2 regions of the Mesorhizobium sp. B2-4-14 genome follow, and region 1 is predicted to be linked to the other one. Evidence: riboswitches for the same ligand, from Rfam matches in the RefSeq annotation. Region 1 holds a riboswitch; the other holds the start of a gene.
What was found. A riboswitch is a leader RNA that binds a small molecule or an ion and turns the genes downstream of it on or off. The one in region 1 is predicted to bind cobalamin.

Region 1 (10,579 bases):
CGCGCGGCAGCAACAGCCGCGTCGGCCTGGGCAAGCGCGATCCGGTAAGGCTCGGGATCGATGGCGAACAGGAGATCGCCCTGCTTAACCATCTGATTGTCCGATATGGCGACCTGAACGATGCGTCCCGCAGTGTCCGAGGCGATCGACACCTTGGCCTGCTGCAGGTTGGCGTTCTCCGTCTCCTGATAGCGCCCGCCGGTCACCCAGACATAGCCGCCGCCGATGACCAGGGCCGCCGGCAAGGCGAACATCAGAAAAAAACGGCCCATGCGGCGCTTCTTCGGCGCTGGCACTGGCTGCACGGGAGGAGCGACGGCAACAGGAGCAGCAGCCGGCTGGGCCGGTGCTTCCATCTCCACCTTGGGGGCGCTCTCGCCTATTTTGGCTACTGCGTTCATGCTGCTGCGCCTTCTGTATTCTTGACCTTTTCGTCCGACGATGAATCGCCATCCGCGAGATTTTGCGCCATCGCATCGAGCGACCTGATCAGGATGCGACGGTCCTCCGACGAAACGCCGACAAGCGATTCCTCATAGACCTCGCCGGCGAGGCTCTTGACCTCGGCATAGGCCGCGCTCGCCTTGGCGGTCGGAAAAATCATCCGCACTCGGCGGTCGGCGGCGTCGGCGCGGCGTTCGATCCACCCGCCCTCCTCCATCCGGTCGACAAGGCGCGAGACGCTGATGGGCTCGATTTCGAGCAATTCCGCGAGCCGGGCCTGGGAGACCCCCGCCTCCTTGGCGACACGCACCATAAGGCGCCACTGCGCCGACGACAGGCCAAGCCCGCTGGCGCGCATCTCGAAGCGCTTGCGCAGCAGACGCTGTACGTCGTGGATTAAAAATCCCAATCTATCGATGCCATCAGAAACCATGAGCGATACTTATAATAAGCGTGCTTACTATTCAAGGTGCCAAATCGCAATGGAAGCCGGCAAATGTGCAGGACAGCCATGCGACACGGTCATGGTTGGCAAGAAGTAAGCGTCGTGAGCTTTTTAGAAGGAACCTGACAAGGGCAGAACCGAACGTTCTCACAGGCGATTTCGAACGACCATCGTGACGACGAAGAACGCGCCGAGCGAACTGGTGATAATGCCGATCGGCAATTCCTGTGGCGGCAGAAGCGTGCGGGCCAGAAGATCGCTTGCCAGCAAAAGCACCGCCCCAAACAGCGCGCAGCTTGCGATCAGACGCAAATGCAAGGGGCCGGCCAGCGGCCGCGACAGATGCGGGATCATCAATCCGACAAAGCCGATGACGCCGGCGACCGAGACCAGAATTGCCGTCGAGAAGGCGGCGACGAGGAATGTCGCCCTGCGCATCCTTGCCACGGGCACGCCAAGGCTTTCGGCGGCACTTTCGCCGGCCAGGAAGGCGTCCAGCCTGCGATGGTTCCAAAGCCCGTAGGCCGCGATCGTGCCGGCGCCCAACGCGCCCAGCCACACATTGTCCCAGCGCGCCAGCCCAAGCCCGCCCATCGTCCAGAACAGCACCGAATGGGCCGCGCGCTGGTCTCCGGCAAAGACCAGGTAGTTGGTCAACGCCGTGAACATGAAGGAGACGGCAAGCCCGGCAAGGATCAAGCGTTCCGGGCCCTGCCCCCTTACCCGCGCGACCAGCAGCAGTACGATGCCCGCTGCCAGCATGCCGCCGGTGAAAGCCGCGATCGGCAAGGTCCAGATGCCGAAACTGTCACCAAAGACGGTGATGACGGAAACCGCGCCCGCGGCGGCCCCCGAAGACAGGCCGAACAGGAAGGGATCGGCGAGATCGTTACGCGTCACCGTCTGCAGCAACGCGCCGACCATGCCGAGGCCCGCGCCGACACAGACCGCCAGGATCGTGCGCGGCAGCCGCAGATCGACGACGATCTTGCCGACCGGGCCAGACACCTCATGTTCGCTCAACCCGACGGCATGGCCAAGTGCGGCAACGACGTCGCTCAGCGGTATCAGCGTCGAACCATAGGCGATCGACAGCAGCACGAGAGCGGCGGTCGCCACCGCGCCCGCCGCCATGGCCAGCGGGAATGCCCTGTGCCCTGAGAGCGCGCCGGATTTGTGCTTCAGGGCGAGATGCATCAGAACGCTTCCGGATGCATCGCCCTGGCGATCTTGCCGATGGCTTCGATGTTTGCCGGTCCGGGCGTGAGTTCGGCATAGCGCAGGGCCACAAAACGCTCGTTCTTGACCGCGTCCGTCTCTTTCATCGCCGGATGCGCCTTCAGGAAATCAAGGAGTTTCGTGTAACCGCCGCCATCCTGATAGTCGAGCAGGATGAGGAATTGCGGATTGCGCGACGCCACGGTTTCCCAATCCGTGTTGCCCCAGTTCGTCTCCATGTCGGCCATGATGTTTTCGCCGCCGGCCGCCGTGATCATGGCACTCGGGATGGCGAATTTTCCGGCGGTGAACGGCTTGTCCTCGCCTGAATCATAGAGGAACACCCGTGTTCCATTGCGGGCGCCGACCTTGGCGGTAATGTCGGCGAGTTGCGCCTTCCATCCGGAGACAAGCCTTTCCGCTTCTGTCTCCTTGCCGAAGATCTTGCCCAGTTTTTCGACATCGCCGTAGAGAAGGTCCAAGGAGGCTGCCGGGCGGTTCTTGTCGAGATGGACGCAGCTTTCCGTCAGCACCAGCGTCTTGATGCCGTGCGGCGCGAGCGTGTCGGGAGTCACGTCGCCGCCCGGCTTCATGCCGTAGTACCAGCCCCCGAAAAAGAAATCGGGCTCGACCGCGACGAGGTTTTCGAGCGTCGGGTATTTTGGCGCCAGTTCCGGAATGGAACCCTGCTCGGCCTTGAATTCGGGGCCCACCTTGTACCATCCGGTGATGCCGGTCAGTCCGACGATCGACGGCTGCAGTTTTAGCGCGAAGGCCATTTCGGCCATGTTGAGATCATGAATGACGGCGCGCTTGGGAGGGGCATCGAAGGTCAGCGGCCTGCCGCAACTGTCGACGGTGACCGGGAAGGCGAAGGCTGCCGACGCCAGCAGCGAGAAGGCGAGCGACAGGGCGAGGCGTTTCACGATTTTTGCTCCTTGGTTGAACTGTGTCGGATGAAAGTTGGTTTCGGTCAGGAAGGCGCGGCACGGTTCGGAACATCGAACACGGTCAGTTCGCGGTCCTCCGTGGGATGGCGCAGGCGAAACACGTCGACGCCGAAAATCTCGCGGATCAGTTGTTGCGTCAGCGCTTCGCGCGGCGCCGCCAGCGCATGGAGCCGGGCTTCGTTCATCACCGCTACCCTTGTGGCGAACGGCGCCACCAGCGCCAGATCGTGCAGCACCGCGATCACCGTCATGCCGAAGCCAGCCACGAGTTCGAGCAGTTCCGCGCGGGCGCGCGGGTCGAGATGGTTGGTCGGTTCGTCGAGGAACAATACTTTCGGTTCCTGGGCGATGGCGCGCGCAAGCTGGGCGCGTTGGCGTTCCCCGCCCGACAGCGAGCCAATGGTGCGGCCAAGCTGGGGCAGCAAACCGGTCCGGCGCAGCGCGTCCACGACAATGTCGCGTTCCTCGCTCCTGTGTTTCAAGCCGGCATGCGGGACGCGGCCAAGCTCGACATAGTCGATCACCGCCAGCCGCGGATCCGGCTGGTCGGTCTGGCCGACGACGGCGATGTGAAGGGCCCGCTCGGCCGGCGAAATCCTGTCGAGGCGGCGCCCGCCGAGTTTCACCTCTCCGGAACTTGGCTTGAGCATGCCGGACAACATGCGCAGCAACGTGGTCTTGCCGGCGCCGTTGGGGCCGATAATGGCGAGGCGATCGCCGATGGCCATGGACAGGCTGACCGCGTGGACCAGATTCCGCCCATTCGCCACCGCGCCGAGATCGCGCGCCTCGAGAAGCGGCACCGTCATCGGCTGTCTCCTGCTGGCTCGTCCGCTACCGGGATGCGGGCCAGCGTCTTGCCGGCCAGTCGCGGCGGACGTTGTCCGGCATTGCACCAGCCGTCGGGGAGCGAGGCGTAGAGCCTGGCAAATCGCACGAGATCGCCGGCATCGGCTTCCGCATCGATGGAGCCGAAGAGATAGGCGGCCTTGCCGGGCGCCTGGAACGCCACCGCCAGCGGCCGCGCACAGCCTGCCATGCACGCCACCCCCTCGACCGTGAAACCCTGCGCCACCGCGAGTTCGGCGTGGGTCGACAACCGCGAGCGCAAATCGGTGCACAAAGCTTCGCCCGACCTGGTCCCTGTCGGGATGTCGCGGCAAAGCGTGCACACGATGATACGGTGAATGCGATCTATGGCGGCGCCCAACTTTCCGTCTTTCTCGATTGGCGACGGAAGGATGTTGGCGGTCGGTCATCAGACCGACGTCCACGTCTCCTCCCGGCACACCCCGTCCGGTCAACTCCGTGATGGCAGGTCTCCTGGCTCGCGGGTCTCGGCGCAATCCTGCCTTCCCAGCCTCGCCGGCCAGTGGCATTTCGGATCTCGCTCACCGCTTACAGTTGCGGGGGCAGCCACGGCCTCGATCCCAGGCGGATCTCACCGTGTTCCCTTTTCACCCCTCGCCTTTCGACTCGGGGACCATCACCATTCCACCCTAGTTTTCCCCGGATTGCATCGCAACGGATTTCTCGGTTGCCACGACCGGAGCTGAAGCCGCGTGCGACCACGCATCTTTATGTAATAACATAACGCAATAACGCATGAGGCGCGGCGCTGTCAAGCGAGGGGCTGTCAGCCATCTGTCGAGCGAATTGCGCGGAGTGCGCAATTTCGATCAAATTGGCCAAGCGCGGAAAGCCGGATGATTTCAGGTCGAATCGACCTGAAATCTGAATCCGCTTCTAATCAAAGAGATAGGGCATGACGTCGTCTGAAAACCGCTTCACACTTTTCGGCATCATGCTCTGGCGGAAGATCACAAATCAAGATTCCAGTTCTGACCAACCAGATCCTTGCCGAAGGAATGGTGAGGTTCTTCCTCGATCAATTTGAAGCCGGCGGCCTGGTAGATATGCCGGGCAGCGGCGAGAATGTCATTTGTCCACAAGGTCAGCGTCTTGTATCCCCTGGCGCGGACAAAGCCGATGACTTCCTCCACCAGTCGCTTGCCGATGCCGAGGCCACGCGCCGAAGGCTCGACATAGAGCAAACGCAGCTTCGCCACCTGATCCGACTTGCGTACGACGAAGACCGAGCCGACGACCTCGCCTTCCCGCTCGGCGATCCAGCTGCGCTCCCATTTCGGATCGTAGGATTTCACGAACGCCGCGAGGATTTCGGCGACCAGCGCCTCGTAGGTTTCGTCCCAGCCATAGTCCTGGGCATAGAGCAGCCCTTGCCGGCGGGTGATCCAGCCGATGTCGCCGATCTGCAGCGGCCTCAACAGATAGGGGATCGTTGGCTCGGCATTTTCGGCGAGTAGACGCTGCACCGTCTGCATGGATTTGACCAGCCGGTCTTGTTCCGATGCCGGCAGCCGATCGAGCAGGGCCCGGACCTGATCGTGCGATTCCTTGTTCAGCGGTGCGAAGGCATTCCTGCCCGCCTGCGTCAACGCAATCGACGATTGCCTCGCGTCCGAAACCAGCGTCGCTCTGGAGATGAGGTGAAGGCGTTCGAACTTTTTCAGCAAACGGCTGACATAGCCGGCATCGAGGCCGAGATCGCGTCCAAGGTCGGTCGCGGTCAGGCCATCGCGATGCGCCAACTCGTAGAGCACACGCGCCTCGGTCAGGGAGAAGGCGCTTTTCAGCAGCCCTTCGTCGAGCAGCCCGATCTGGCGGGTGTAGAAGCGGTTGAATGCCCGCACGACATCGATCCGCTCATTGGCCGCATCATTGCCGGGCTGATGGTGAACCGTCATTGACATCTCCTGTCTTTACAGGATCAATCATTTACTTGACTGAGTCAACTATCTTGAGCATCCGACGTGTTCACATCATCGGCAACACCGGCCAACGATCCGCAAATCCTGCCGCCGGATAGCACCGCGATCGGCCCGAACTGCTGCAGCACGGCCGCGCTCTGCGTCGGCCGCAGGAACGCGTAATCGCCTGGCCTGATGGCCGTATCGGCAGGCAGGCCCATGAATTGTTGTAACCGATGTCAACAGGCGGGAGCGGCGTGAGGGCGATCCTGGCCGGTCGCTGGTCTATCTCGCCCGACGAATGAGGCCTTCAAAGCCGTCGGCCAGATCGGAGGCGCCGGCCGTGAACATCTTCACGAGGTTCTGGGGACGGCCGGGAGTCTTGTTGGCATCAAGGAGGCCCTGCCCTCATGCAGAACGAAATCGAATTTTCCGTAGTCAAAGCCGAGTTCACGTCGCCGCGGCGGAACGTTGCCCGCTTCTGGTCCTCGGTTCGGCCAAGCTTCGGTAAGTTCACCATCATGATGGAAAGAGGCACTCGGCGCGCCTTGACTCTGGCAGGCCAGCAGCCTATCTCATCGCCACGTTAGCACTCGCCACTGGTGAGTGCTAACTACAGGTCCGGCGCCGCCGGACTTTGTTGTTGTCCGGCTTCGCCGGATGGAGGAACTGTTTCTCACCGTTCTCATCGAGGAAGAAAAAATGGCAAAGTCGAAGTTCCGCCCGCTTCATGACCGCGTGGTCGTTCGCCGGGTCGAATCCGAATCCAAGACCGCCGGCGGGATCATCATCCCGGATACGGCGAAGGAAAAGCCGCAGGAAGGCGAGATCATCGCCGTCGGCTCCGGCGCCCGCGACGAAAGCGGCAAGCTCGTTCCGCTGGACGTCAAGGCTGGCGATCGCATCCTGTTCGGCAAGTGGTCGGGCACGGAAGTCAAGCTCAATGGCGAAGACCTTCTGATCATGAAGGAATCCGACATCATGGGCATCATCGGCTGATTATCGGCCTTTCCGTCAACTGAATCTTGAATCTTCGGGCTCGCTGCGAGCCCCTGCCAGGAGTTAAACATGGCTGCCAAAGACGTAAAATTCTCCCGTGACGCCCGCGAGCGCATGCTGCGCGGTGTCAACATCCTCGCCGACGCGGTGAAGGTCACGCTCGGCCCCAAGGGCCGCAACGTCGTCATCGACAAGTCGTTCGGCGCCCCGCGCATCACCAAGGACGGCGTCACCGTCGCCAAGGAAATCGAGCTTGAGGACAAGTTCGAGAACATGGGCGCGCAGATGGTCCGCGAAGTTGCTTCGAAGACCAACGACATCGCCGGCGACGGCACCACGACCGCGACCGTTCTGGCTCAGTCGATCGTCCAGGAAGGCCACAAGGCGGTTGCCGCCGGCATGAACCCGATGGATCTGAAGCGCGGCATCGATCTCGCCGTGGCCGACGTGGTCGGCACGCTGATCAAGAACGCCAAGAAGATCAAGACCTCGGAAGAGGTTGCCCAGGTCGGCACCATCGCCGGCAATGGCGACTCCTCGGTCGGCTCGATGATCGCGGAAGCGATGCAGAAGGTCGGCAATGAAGGCGTCATCACGGTCGAGGAAGCCAAGACCGCCGATACCGAACTGGAAGTCGTCGAAGGCATGCAGTTCGACCGCGGCTATCTCTCGCCTTACTTCGTCACCAACGCCGACAAGATGGTCGCCGATCTGGAAGACGCCTACATCCTGCTGCATGAGAAGAAGCTCTCCAACCTGCAGGCCATGCTGCCGGTGCTCGAGGCTGTCGTGCAGACCTCCAAGCCGCTGCTCATCATCTCGGAAGACGTCGAAGGCGAGGCTCTGGCCACGCTGGTCGTCAACAAGCTGCGTGGCGGCCTGAAGATCGCCGCCGTCAAGGCGCCGGGCTTCGGCGACCGCCGCAAGGCCATGCTGGAAGACATCGCCATCCTGACCGGTGGCCAGGTCATCTCGGAAGACCTCGGCATCAAGCTCGAGAATGTCGGCCTCAACATGCTCGGCCGCGCCAAGAAGGTGTCGATCTCCAAGGAGAACACCACCATCGTCGACGGCGCCGGCAAGAAGCCGGAGATCCAGGGCCGCGTCGCGCAGATCAAGCAGCAGATCGAGGAGACCACCTCGGACTACGACAAGGAGAAGCTGCAGGAACGCCTGGCCAAGCTCGCCGGCGGCGTTGCGGTGATCCGCGTCGGCGGTGCGACCGAAGTGGAAGTCAAGGAAAAGAAGGACCGCGTCGATGATGCCCTCAACGCGACCCGCGCGGCCGTCGAAGAAGGCATCGTTCCCGGCGGCGGCGTCGCGCTGCTGCGCGCCTCGCTCAACATCAAGGCGACCGGCGCCAACTCCGACCAGACCGCCGGCATCAACATCGTGCGTCGCGCGCTGCAGGCTCCGGCCCGCCAGATCGCGGCCAACGCCGGTGCGGAAGCCTCGATCGTCGCCGGCAAGATCCTTGAGAACAAGGGCGCGACCTTCGGCTACAACGCCCAGACCGGAGAGTATGGCGACATGATCGCCATGGGTATCGTCGACCCGGTCAAGGTCGTGCGCACGGCCCTCCAGGACGCGGCCTCGGTCGCCGGCCTGCTGGTCACCACCGAAGCCATGATCGCCGAGGCTCCGAAGAAGGAGTCGGCTGGCGGTATGCCGGGCGGCATGCCTGGCGGCGGCATGGGCGGCATGGGCGGCATGGACTTCTAAGAAGTCCATAAGTACGCCCATCAACTCACTTTGCTCAAGCCCGCAAGCGGGCTTGAGTGGCGGCATGGACTTCTAGTCCAGCCAATCAGCTATTTTGCAAAGGGCGGCAGCGATGCCGCCCTTTTTCTTTGGAACCAGCAGTTGCCGGCAGCCGATCAAATGAAGAGGCAGCGTCACACGGCAGCGTCGGCGCGTTGGGCGACTTTACCTGCAAGCACCGCCTGCTCGATTAGCGCGGCCACCTCATCGGCTACCGTAATGACCGGCGTGCGGTCGCGAGTGGCGCGGGCAATCACCATCAGGCCTTCCAGCGACGACTCGACCAGCAGCGCCAGCACCTGCGCGCGGCGCTCGGCCACCCCTGCCCGCAGGAACGCCTCCCGCAGCAGCCCAATCCACTGCTCGAAAGCGGAGCGGCAGATTTCCGCCAGGTCCGGCACGTCGTTGGGCGCGTCGAGCACGATCGGCGCGATCGGACAGCCGAGCGAAAACTCATTCTCCTCCAGCATGCGGGCCACAGACTGGTAGATGTGGTGGACGGCAACCGCCGGATCTTTTTCCGCCGCCAAGGCCGCGCCCAGCCGCTCGGTCACCTCGGCCACACTGGCCCGCGTCACCTCGATGACCAGTTGATCCTTCCCGCCCGGGAAATGGAAGTAGAGCGAGCCGCGCGGCGCGGCACTGGCACTCAAAATGTCGTTCAGCGAGGTCCCGTGATAGCCACGCCGCCGCAAAAGCAGGGCCGTCGCCTCGATCATCCGGGTCCGTGTGTCAGTCGCCATGTCAACCTCTGTCAGGAGAGCGCATTATAGGTCTTGCCTCAAATATGACAATCGGTCTACATAATATGTAAATCGGTCTACATATTTCGGAGACGATAATGCGGAGCTATCGGCTGGAGGCACAGGGCGACGCATCGACGGGTTGCTGAACGGAAGGAGCAGATCAAATGACTACTGAAAACATCATCGACACTGCCGCTGCCTCGCGCTCTGATGCGACGACGGAAATCATGCGGCGCTTCAACGACGTCTTCCAGCGTCATGACCCATCGGCGCTGAGCGAGCTGGTCGACGAAGGCTGCGTGATCGAGAACACCACGCCAGCGCCGGACGGCGCCCGCCGCGACGGCAAGGCCGCCTGCGTCGAGCTGTGGTCGATCGCCACCGGACCCGGCACACGCTTCGATCTCGAGGAGACGTTCGTGGCCGGCGACCGCGCGACGATCCGCTGGCGCTACTGGATGGCCGACGGCAACTCGCTGCGCGGCGTCAACCTGATGCGTGTCGCAAACGGGCGGATCGTCGAGGCGATGGGCTACGTGAAGGGATAGCGTCTCGCGCAATTCCCGGCAAAGTCCATGGCGATTTTCGTCCGGAGTTGCGCAAGAGCCAGTGCATGGAGGGGATCTACGAAGCGGAACCGCTTCCCGTGTGGCGCTAGCGGTCCGCCAGCGCCAGCTTGGCGCCGAGCATCACAAAGGCACCGGCGAAGGTGCGACGCATCCAGGTCAGCACCATCGGTCGCGACACGACATGGCTGCGGATCGAAGCGGCAAAGATGCCATAGCCGACAAAAACCACGAAGGTCAAAAGCATGAAGACAAAGCTGAGTTCCAGCATCTTCGACAGCGCACTGGGTTCTGTAGCGCTGACGAATTGCGGCAGGAAGGCAAAGAAGAAGATCGACAGTTTCGGGTTGAGCACGTTGACGAGGATACCGGTGGCAATCACCTTGCCGGCCGAGCGCGGCGCGACATTCTCATCGACGCTGAGGCCTCCCTTCTCCTTCAGCGTGTTCCAGGCCATGTAGAGCAGATAGGCGACGCCGAGATATTTCAGCGTCTCGAAGGCGATCGCGCTGGTGTGCAGCAGCGCTGCAAGACCGGTGATGGCGGCGGCCATGTGCGGGATGATGCCGAGCGTGCAGCCGAAGGCGGCAATGACCGAGGCCCGCGCGCCGCGCGAAAGCCCGGCGCTCAGCGTGTAGAGAACGCCGGTACCGGGCGAAGCCACGACGATCAGCGACGT
Region 2 (10,579 bases), on a different contig from region 1:
GAAGCCGCCGCGGATATCGCCCATCTTGCCGGCGACAATGCCCAGCGCCGCTTTTTCCAGATTACGGTCATAGCGCGTCTCGGCGACGGCCGGCGCGACCACGATGCCCAGAAGGGCCGTGCCACACAGAAGCGTCTTCATTCCAACTATCTCCCGGCCTGACGTCGATCTAGCAGGGCGCCGTTGAAAAACGGCCAAGGGACACGGTAAGCAAAACGCCAAACGGCAGTGTTAACAAGGCGTTACAAAATCAAGCCGGCAAACCGATTCAAGCGCTTGAGGTTTTGATTCAGGCGCGCTGGGCGCGCACCGTATGCCCGAGCGCCGTGAACACGGTGCGCACGATGCCGGCGGCGTCAAGGCCGGCATCGGCATACATCTTTTCCGGCTTGGCATGGTCGGTGAACGCGTCGGGCAACACCAGCGGGCGCACCTTCAGGCCGCTTTCCAAAAGCCCTTCATGGGCGAGGAACTGCAGCACATGGCTGGCGAACCCGCCAATAGCGCCCTCCTCCACCGTCACCAGAACCTCATGCGAGCGGGCTAGCCGCCGGATCAGATCCTCATCGAGCGGCTTGGCGAAGCGGGCATCGGCGACGGTGGTGGAAAGCCCGGCGGCGCCGAGCTCCTCGGCAGCGGCAAGGCAATCCTGCAAGCGCGTGCCGAACGACAGCAGCGCCACCTTGGTGCCTTCCCTGACGATGCGGCCTTTGCCAAGTTCGAGAACCGAGCCGCGTTCCGGCATGTCGACGCCGACACCGTTGCCGCGCGGATAGCGGAAGGCGATCGGGCCATCATCGTAGCTGGAAGCGGTGCGCACCATGTGGCGCAACTCCGCTTCGTCGGCGGCCGCCATCACGACAAAGCCCGGCAGGCTTGCCAGGAAGGTGGTGTCGAAAGCGCCGCAATGGGTGGCGCCATCGGCGCCGACGAAGCCGGCACGGTCGATCGGGAAACGCACCGGTAGTTTCTGGATCGCGACGTCGTGGACCACCTGATCATAGGCGCGCTGCAGGAAGGTCGAATAAATCGCCGCGAACGGCTTGTAGCCTTCGGTTGCGAGACCGGCCGCGAAGGTCACTGCATGCTGCTCTGCGATGCCGACATCGAACGTCCTGGACGGGAACACTTCGCCGAACAGGTCAAGGCCGGTGCCGGTCGGCATAGCTGCGGTGACGGCGACGACGCGGTCATCCTCGCGCGCCTCCTGGATCAGGCTTTCGGCGAACACTTTGGTGTAGGCCGGCGCGTTGGCCGGCGCCTTGGCCTGCGCGCCGGTGATGACGTCGAACTTGTTGACGCCATGATACTTATCGGCGGCGGCTTCCGCGGGTGCGTAGCCCTTGCCCTTCTGGGTCACGACATGGATCAGCACCGGGCCCTCGCCATTGTCGCGGACGTTCTTCAGCACCGGGATCAGATGCTCGAGATTGTGACCGTCGATCGGGCCGATGTGATAGAAGCCGAGTTCCTCGAACAGCGTGCCGCCGGTGACATAGCCGCGCGCATGCTCGACCGCCCTGGTGATGGCGCGATCGGCGCGCTTGCCGAGATAAGAGGTCAGCTTCTTGCCGAAATCGCGCAGGCCGACATAGGCCTTGCCCGAGGCGAGCCGCGCCAGATAGGCACTCATGGCACCGGTCGGCGGCGCGATCGACATGTCGTTGTCGTTGAGGATGACGATAAGGCGGGCATCGAGCGCGCCGGCATTGTTCATCGCCTCATAGGCCATGCCGGCCGACATGGCGCCGTCGCCAATGACGGCGATGACGTTGTTGCGGCCACCGGCGAGGTCGCGGGCGGCGGCCATGCCGAGGCCGGCCGAGATCGATGTCGAGGAATGGGCGGCGCCGAAGGGATCGTATTCGCTTTCGGCGCGTCGGGTGAAGCCGGACAGGCCGCCTTCCTGGCGCAGGGTGCGGATGCGGTCGCGGCGGCCGGTCAGGATCTTGTGCGGGTAGGCCTGGTGGCCGACATCCCAGATCAGCCGGTCATCCGGCGTGTTGAAGACATAATGCAGCGCCACGGTCAGTTCGACCACCCCAAGGCCGGCGCCGAGATGGCCGCCGGTGTGGGATACGGCATCGACGAGTTCGGCGCGAAGCTCGGACGCCAGTTGCGGCAGATCGCTCTCGTCCAGCGCGCGCAAATCCGCCGGGATGCGGACCTTGTCAAGAAGCGGCGTATGCGGCGTTGCGTTCACGGGTGCTCAGGCTTTCTGTTCATCGGCGGGATAGGCTGCCAGCCGGCGAAAGTAAATGCGTGTCGGTGACGCGGATCGGGCTGAGATCTAGCCTTCAGGCAGCGGGATGAATTCCTTGTCATCTCCTGGAACGATATCGAAGCGGCCTGTCTTCCATTCCTGCTTGGCCTGTTCGATGCGCTCCTTGGACGAGGAGACGAAATTCCACCAGATGTAGCGCTTCGAGCCAAGCGAGGCGCCGCCGAAAAGCATGAAATGCGCACCGGTTTGCGACGATACGATGATCTCGTCACCAGGCCGGAACACCAGCAGCCGCTCCGCCGGAAACACATCGCCTGCAATCGAGACTTCGCCTTGCAGCGTGTAGATGGCGCGCTCCTCGGCGTCGGCCGGGATTTTCACGCTGGCGCCCGGCGCCAGGCGCAGGTCGGCGTAGAGCGTTTCGGAATCGGCCCTAACAGGGGAGCGCAGTCCCTGGAAATCACCGATGACAACGCGGCCGCTGACGCCTTCGGCATCGATCTCGGGAAGCCGCAAGACAGCCGTGTTCTCGAACACCGGCGCCACTTCCTCCTTGTCGTCTGGCAAGGCAAGCCATGTCTGCAGGCCCGAAATCGACATTGGCGCGCCGCGCAATTCCTCCGGCGTGCGCTCGGAATGCACGATGCCGCGGCCGGCGGTCATCAGGTTCACGTCGCCGGGCTGGATGACCATTTCGGTGCCCAGCGAATCGCGATGCCGGATCTTGCCGTCAAACAGATAGGTGACCGTCGACAGGCCGATATGGGGATGGGGACGGACATCGAGCGCCTGGCCCGCGCGCAGGATCGCCGGCCCCATGCGGTCGAAGAAGATGAATGGGCCGACCAGACGCCTCTTGGCGGTTGGCAAGGCTCGGCGCACCTCGAAGCCGCCAATGTCCTTGGCGTTCGGGATGACCATCAGTTCGATCTGATCGCTGGCAAAGGCATCGCCGGCTTCAGGGTCCTTCCCCGGGAAGAAGCTCATGAACTCTCCTTGTCAGCGGTCCAGACCGCCTTGGCCGCATCAGGCAAAACGGAGCGCCGCCTTTGCCCGAAGTTTGGCCGCCACCTCTTCGCGGTTGCGCGGATGCTGGTTTGTTTCGAGAGAATCGAGCAGTTCCCGCGCCGATGCCGCGATGGCCTCCACCGCATGGTCGAACGCATGCTGGTTCTGCTTCGAAGGCCGCGTCGTGCCGCTCAGCTTGCGGACAAACTGAAGTGCCGCGTCGCGAACTTCATCGTTGGTTGCCGGCGGGTCAAAATTGAACAGGGTCTTGATGTTTCTGCACATCGCTTCCGTTTCTCCTCTTGTCCTGGAGCCGTTCCAATCGGGACGAGCTTGATCCTCAATCATGATCGTGTCCAAAAACCGGCGAGACAAGACCGTCATCGCGACCGTGCCTCAGTCCGCATCGAGCGGCTCCGTTCCGACCGGCTTTCCATCGCGCGACAGCCTGATCTTCTCGACCTTGTCCTCCGCAGCCTTCAGCAACCGGTCGCAATGCGCCTTCAGCGCCTCACCGCGTTCATAGATCCGGATTGACTGATCGAGCGGCACGTCGCCACGCTCCAGGTCATCGACGATCTTCTCCAGCGCATCGAGTGCCTGCTCGAAGCTCATCGCCTTGACGTCTTCATTGGTCTCACCAGCCATCATTCATCCTTTCATCAGCCGCGCGACATGGGCCGCGACCGAAAATGCCAATCCCTGCAGATCGTAGCCGCCCTCGAGCAGGCTGACGAGCCGGTTGTCGCCGTGACGCGCGGCGCGTTGCATCAGCTGGCCCGTCGCCCAGTCGAAATCATCCTCGGTCAGATTGATCTCGGCCAGCGGGTCGCGGTGGTGCGCGTCGAAGCCGGCCGAAATGATGATCAGATCGGGCGCGAATTTGTCGAGCGCCGGCAGGATCCGCGACAGGAAGGCATCGCGAAACACCTCGCTGCCGGTCTGCGGCGCCAGAGGCGCGTTGACGATGTTGCCGGCCCCAGTTTCGTTCTTCGCACCGGTGCCGGGATAGAGCGGCATCTGATGCGTCGAGCAGTAGAGCACCGACGGATCGTCCCAGAAGATATCCTGTGTGCCGTTGCCGTGATGCACGTCCCAGTCGACGACGGCGACCCGCTCGGCGCCATGCTTTTTTTGCGCATAACGCGCCGCGATGGCCGCCGTATTGAAGAAGCAAAAGCCCATGGCGGTGGTTTTCTCGGCATGGTGGCCGGGCGGGCGGGCAGCGACGAAGGCATTGTCGGCCCGGCCAGTGAAGACGTCGTCGACGGCCGCGTTGGCGGCACCGATCGCGGTGATCACCGCCTGCCAGCTCTTCGGACTGGCGGTGGTGTCGGCATCGACGCGGGCGATGCCCTCTTCGGGGATGGCGGCGCGCACACGCGCGACGAAATCGGCCGGATGTGCATAGAGGATAGTGGCTTCATCTCCTTCCGGCGCCTTCACGCGGTCGAGCGCGGCAAAGGCTTCGTCGTCGAGCACGCGCTCGATGGCGCGCAAGCGGTCCGGCCGCTCGGGGTGGCCGGGCGGCGTGATGTGCTCAAGGAAGATAGGGTGCGTGTAGAGACGGGTGGCCATGGTCCCTATCTAGTGCCCCGACGCGGCAATGGCCATGCGTTGCGGCTTGATCGCTGGGGAAAATCACGTCTGCGTCCATTCGCGTCGCTGCGGGGATTGGCGCGGCCGGGGCTTCGGCGTAAGGTCGCCACCACTGCCTGGTGCCCGCCGGTCTGTTTGTTTCAGCCGCATTATGCGACGCCAAGTGAATCCACTTGGCTGCAAATGCTCTGGCGGGAGAATCGGGAACACGGTTGAATTCCGTGGCGTGCCCAACGCTGTAAGGGGGACCGCGTCGGTAAATGCCACTGTCGATGACGGGAAGGCACCGGACGCGGGTTGATCCCGAGCCAGAAGACCGGCCTGGCAGGCATCGTCACCCGCATGGTCAGGCGGGCGGCATTGATTTGAAGTCGCAAGGGGACAAGCGATGCCGGAAGCCATGACCGCTCCTGTGGGCGATGGATTTGACCAGATGGCGCGCGACGCCGTCTACCGAGCCATGTTCACCAGGCGCGATGTTCGCAGCCATTTTACTCCCGAGACCATCGACGACGAGGTGCTGGCTCGGCTGCTGCTTGCAGCCCATCACGCGCCATCGGTCGGGTTCATGCAGCCGTGGAACTTCATCGTCATTCGCGGTGCCGGGCGCCGGGAGAAGGTACGTGACCTGCTCCTGGCCGCGCGTGAACAGGAACTGCCAGCAATCGAGGAAGAGCGACAAGCGCTCTACCGCAAGCTCAAGCTGGAAGGCATCTGCGAAAGCGCGCTCAACATCTGCATCACCTGCGACCGCCAGCGCTCGAAAGGTTCGCCGCTGGGGCGTTGGCACAATCCGGAGATGGATCTCTACAGCACGGTCTGCGCGGTGCAGAATTTCTGGCTGGCGGCACGGGCCGAAGGCATCGGCGTCGGCTGGGTCAGCATCATCGAGCCTGAGGCGTTGAAGCGGCTGTTGGCCATTCCCGAGCACGTGACGCCGATCGCCTACCTCTGCGTCGGCCGTGTTTCCGAGTTCGCGCCCAAGCCGGACCTCGAGACACATGGCTGGGGCCGGCGATTGCCGCTGCCCGAATTGATCATGAGCGAGACGTTTTGCGGCCAGGGCGAGACGCCGCTCAAATCAGCGGTGTCGAGCCTCTATACCGTCGCCGGCACGCCCGCCAGCCCGGCCGATCAGCGTGTCGCGCCGGCCGTGTCCCAGCGCGAACCACCGAAGGAGGAGAGCGCCTTGTCCTTGAGGTCCCTGAACTTCGACGATGCCTCGGCCAGCCGAGCGTCCCAAGCCGGATCTGGCACCTGGCCGGCGATGGTCTTGAAGTAGACCTGCATCAGGCAGGCGATGGCGAAGGGCTCGATGAAGGCTGCCTTGAAGGCCCAGGCAAAGACGATGGCGAGCACGAAGGCCCAGCCGGCAAGCTGCCCGGGCATGAGGAAAAGAATGGCGCCGGCCGGGGCCAGCATCAGCAGGAAGATGACAAACGACACGCCCCACATGATGATCGCCAGCCAGACGGCGTTCTTGACCATGATCTTGCCGTTCTGGGCGTAGAGCACCACGCCTTGGCGTGCGGTTTCGAACGGCGAGGACGAGTCGATGCGGATGTTGTAGCCGAGGATGATCTCGTCGACATAGGTCAATGACAGGCGGATTACGGTGTTAATGAAGCTGACCAGCCCGCTCAAACCGGGAATGGGGAGGAAGGCGGCGATGCCGCCGAGCAGCCCGGTGATGGCGCGAATGGCGCCCTTGACCAGTTGGTCGACGACAAAAAGGATATTGGCCTCGGCGAAGCGCTGCGTCACCACTTTCCTGGCATAGGCGATCTGGTTCTGGCCGCCGGGCACATCTTGGCCGTCGATCAGATGGACCATGACGGCGATATGGCCGGCCTTGACGACGTAGAGAATGTATTCGCGGATCCAGTAGACGGCGATCGAGACGGCGCCAAAGCCGACGACGCCGCCCCATAGAGCAAAGGACAACGGCCCGTCGGGATCGGTGGAGATATGGCCGACGCCATAGCCGACGGAGGCGCCCGTGCCAGTCGCCAGGATATAGGCCAGAGTGATACCGAAATAGACGATCATGCGAAAAACAATGAAAGGCCAGGTCCGCATCGTGATGGACACCGACCTGCCGATATTGAAATCCCACATGCCCCGAATCTCCCCTCAGAGAGGGCTGGGAGGATGCGCTCACCCCGAAGATTGTCAACCGGGGGGCGACGAGAAGAAGCGAGCAGCCGCTCGTTTCGCAAACGTTCGGAATTGGCCGAGGCTTCCGCGACGTCGTCATCCACGGGCGGAGCGACGCGAAGCGGAGCGCAGACCCGAGGATCCATGCCGTAACCTTGATCGAAGATCACAGCGGAGCAGAATTCTGGACCGTGGCAACGCGTCGAAGTCGCGGCATGGATCCTATGGTCTGAGCCGCGTCGCTTCGCTCCTTGCTTCGCCATAGGATGACGAGGCAAGCGGACGCTTCAGTCAATCGCCAACGCAGGCGACCTGCCAGCAGGACCTTTCCGCCGCGTCGATCCCTCGGTGGACTACAAAATCTCGGTCTTGGCGATATGGATGCCAAAACCCTCCAAACCAACATAATGGCGCTCGCGCGAGGCGATCAGGTTGATCGAGGAAATGCCGAGATCCTTCAGGATCTGCGCACCTAGGCCGATTTCGCGCCATTCGTTTTCGCGCCGGCGCGCCTCTTCGTGATCCTCGCGGTCACCTGATGCAGGGCGCTTGCGCTCCTGATGGGCGACACCGACCGAGCCTTCGCGCAGATAGACGATGACACCGCGCTTACGCTCGCCCATCGCCTTCATGATGCCGTCGAGCCGATGGCTGGTGCCGAAGACGTCGGTCACCACGTCTTCGGAATGCAACCGCACCGGAACGTCCTCGCCGTCGCGGATATCGCCGAAGACCACCGCGACATGATGCATCGTGTCCCAGGGCAACGTATAGGTGAAGACCTGCGCCTTGCCGCCGAGCGTGTCGATCTCCGAGCAAGCCACGCGTTCGACCAGCGTTTCTTTGCGTTGCCGGTAGGCGATGAGATCGGCGACCGAAACCTGCTGGAGGCCATGCTCCTCGGCGAAGGCCGCGACCTGTGGGCCACGCTTGACGGTGCCGTCGTCATTGACCAGTTCCGAAATGACACCGATCGGCGGCAGGCCGGCGAGTTTGCACAGATCGACCGCCGCCTCGGTATGGCCCGAACGCATCAGCACGCCGCCTTCGCGCGCGATCAGCGGGAAGATGTGGCCGGGACGGACGAAATCGGAGGCGCCGACATTGCCGTTAGCGAGGTTGCGCACGGTCAGCGTGCGGTCGTCGGCCGAAATGCCTGTTGTGGTGCCGTGCTTGAAATCGACGCTGACGGTGAAGGCGGTGGTGTGGGCTGAATCATTGTCGGCCACCATCGGCGCAAGATTGAGCCGCTTGGCTTCCTCGCGCGGCATCGGCGTGCAGACGATGCCCGACGTGTTGCGCACGATGAAGGCCATTTTCTCGGGCGTGCAGTGGACGGCGGCGACGATCAGGTCACCCTCATTCTCGCGCCCGTCATCGTCCATGACGACGACGATCTCGCCGCGTTCAAAGGCACGGATGGCTTCGACGATCTTCTTCTGGTCGTAAGGCATGGAGCGCTCGCTTCGTTCGCAGGGCAGTAGGGAATAGGGCAGTAAGGCAGTAGGGAAAAGGAAAATATGTTGGGCAGGCAGGCTGCCTACTGCCTACTGCTCCTGCCTATTCCCTGCCCTGTCTGTCCTCGATGGCGCAGATAATGATCGGCTATGGCGCAGGCAACCATGGCCTCGCCGATCGGCACGGCGCGAATACCGACGCAGGGATCGTGCCGGCCCTTGGTCATCACCTCGACGTCGTTGCCGTCTTTGTCGATAGACTTTCGCGGCGTCAGGATCGAGGAGGTCGGCTTGACGGCGAAGCGGGCGACGATCGCCTGGCCGGTAGAGATGCCGCCGAGGATACCACCGGCATTGTTGGACAGGAACACCGGCTTGCCATCGTTGCCCATGCGCATCTCGTCGGCATTCTGTTCACCGGTGATGCGCGCGGCCTCGAAGCCGTTGCCGATCTCGACGCCCTTGACGGCGTTGATCGACATCAGCCCGGAGGCAATGTCCTGGTCGAGCTTGGCGTAGATCGGCGCGCCGAGCCCTGGGGGGACGCCATCGGCGACGATCTCGATCACCGCGCCGACCGAGGAACCCGATTTGCGGATGCCGTCGAGATACTGCGTGAAAACGGGAATAGAGGCTGGATCGGGGGTGAAGAACGGATTTTCCGGGTCGCCAATAAAATTCCAGTTCCAGTTGGCGCGATCGATCGACTTTTCGCCCATCGACACCAGCGCGCCGCGCACCACCATGCCCGGCACCACCTTACGCGCGAGTGCGCCGGCCGCCACGCGCGCCGCGGTCTCGCGGGCCGAGGAACGGCCGCCGCCGCGATAGTCGCGTATGCCGTATTTGACGTCATAGGTGTAGTCGGCATGGCCCGGCCGGTATTGGCGGGCAATCTCGCCATAGTCCTTCGAGCGCTGGTCGACATTTTCGATCAGCATCGAAACCGGCGTGCCGGTGGTGATCATCGTCTCGCTGTCCTCGTCGAGCACGAAACCGGACAGCACCTTCACTTCGTCGGGCTCACGGCGCTGGGTGACGAAACGCGACTGGCCGGGCCGGCGCTTGTCGAGTTCGGCCTGGATTTCGTCGCGCGTGAAGCGGATACCCGGCGGACAGCCATCCACCACGCAGCCGAGCGCTGCGCCATGGCTTTCGCCCCAGGTGGTGACGCGGAAAAGATGGCCGAACGTATTGTGAGACATGGAAAAGTGCCCTGCCCGGCATCGAAGCCGACTGAAGTCTGCCTTCTATTGGCGTTTTCCACAGGGGTCAAACTGTGATCTGGCGGATTTAGTTTTGACACATTCGGTTGGTTTCTGCTCTGCTCCATTCGCCGTTGAGGATCCGCCGCCACCGTGCCGGCGCAATGACCAAAGAGGACGATGATGCGTACCCTGATTGGCGCTGTTGCCGCCATACTCCTGCTTTCCACCGCCGCTTTCGCCGGGCAGACCGAAGGCTTGATCAAGAAGATCGACAAGGACGCGCTGACCCTGACGCTGGATGACGGCAAATCCTACAAGCTGAACGCCGAGACCGATCTCGACTCGCTGAAGCCGGGCATGGACGTCGTCATTGCCTATGACGTGACCAATGGCGAGAACGTCGTCACCGACATGGAATTGCCGGACACCGAATAGGAGCCTCCGGCTGCGCACGGCCGGATCCATTCCGACAGGCTCGGAATCGAGCTTTATCTTGATCTTCCGTTCAGCCCCTATCCGAGCCGAAAGCTTGGAATCGTGACCTCATGCCGTTTCCAGGTAGCCTGGATGGACCGGGCGAGAGTTAGCACTTGCTAATGCAACTCGTTGGTAGCAGTCTCAGCTCACGGATCCAGCCATCGGCTGGATCGGCGGCGGGAGCAGGGCAATGTGCAGCGACTGCGAGGGCGAAGGGATCCGCCGGAGGGATTTCCTCAAGGTCGGCGCGGGGCTCGTCGCGACCGGTTTTGGCGGAGCGGTCTGGCCGGCGCGCGCGGCCGAGGGCACTGCGACGCCACTGCCCCCCGATGAAGCGTTGGTCGCGTTGAAGTCCGGCAACGAACGCTATGTCAGCCATCCGGAACTCTGCTCGATTGACCTTGCCGCGCAGCGGAATGCTGTCGCTACACACCAGGCGCCTTGGGCCA

Region 2: it holds a riboswitch for cobalamin, as region 1 does, so the genes downstream of both, bluB (5,6-dimethylbenzimidazole synthase) here and FJ938_RS18685 (DUF1636 family protein) in region 1, are expected to answer to the same signal.

Annotation. Positions count from the first base shown of each region.
Region 1 covers NZ_VFVA01000021.1:52,861-63,439, forward strand. Annotated here, with positions in the region: gene FJ938_RS18660 (HlyD family secretion protein) at 1-401, opposite strand, end outside; gene FJ938_RS18665 (MarR family transcriptional regulator) at 398-877, opposite strand; gene FJ938_RS18670 (iron ABC transporter permease) at 1,037-2,086, opposite strand; gene FJ938_RS18675 (ABC transporter substrate-binding protein) at 2,086-3,033, opposite strand; gene FJ938_RS18680 (ABC transporter ATP-binding protein) at 3,081-3,866, opposite strand; gene FJ938_RS18685 (DUF1636 family protein) at 3,863-4,267, opposite strand; cobalamin riboswitch at 4,353-4,560, opposite strand; gene FJ938_RS18690 (helix-turn-helix domain-containing GNAT family N-acetyltransferase) at 4,878-5,825, opposite strand; gene FJ938_RS18695 (hypothetical protein) at 5,870-6,049, opposite strand; gene groES (co-chaperone GroES) at 6,531-6,827, shown strand; gene groL (chaperonin GroEL) at 6,897-8,549, shown strand; gene FJ938_RS18710 (TetR/AcrR family transcriptional regulator) at 8,723-9,331, opposite strand; gene FJ938_RS18715 (nuclear transport factor 2 family protein) at 9,499-9,882, shown strand; gene FJ938_RS18720 (LysE family translocator) at 9,989-10,579, opposite strand, start outside.
Region 2 covers NZ_VFVA01000031.1:4,225-14,803, forward strand. Annotated here, with positions in the region: gene FJ938_RS22695 (hypothetical protein) at 1-141, opposite strand, end outside; gene dxs (1-deoxy-D-xylulose-5-phosphate synthase) at 290-2,203, opposite strand; gene FJ938_RS22705 (pirin family protein) at 2,291-3,211, opposite strand; gene FJ938_RS22710 (DUF2277 domain-containing protein) at 3,251-3,517, opposite strand; gene FJ938_RS22715 (exodeoxyribonuclease VII small subunit) at 3,629-3,880, opposite strand; gene FJ938_RS22720 (histone deacetylase family protein) at 3,884-4,810, opposite strand; cobalamin riboswitch at 4,989-5,171, shown strand; partial or broken gene bluB (5,6-dimethylbenzimidazole synthase) at 5,292-5,801, shown strand; gene FJ938_RS22730 (hypothetical protein) at 5,966-6,949, opposite strand; gene ribB (3,4-dihydroxy-2-butanone-4-phosphate synthase) at 7,342-8,442, opposite strand; gene aroC (chorismate synthase) at 8,529-9,650, opposite strand; gene FJ938_RS22745 (DUF1344 domain-containing protein) at 9,834-10,088, shown strand; gene FJ938_RS22750 (carbonic anhydrase) at 10,321-10,579, shown strand, end outside.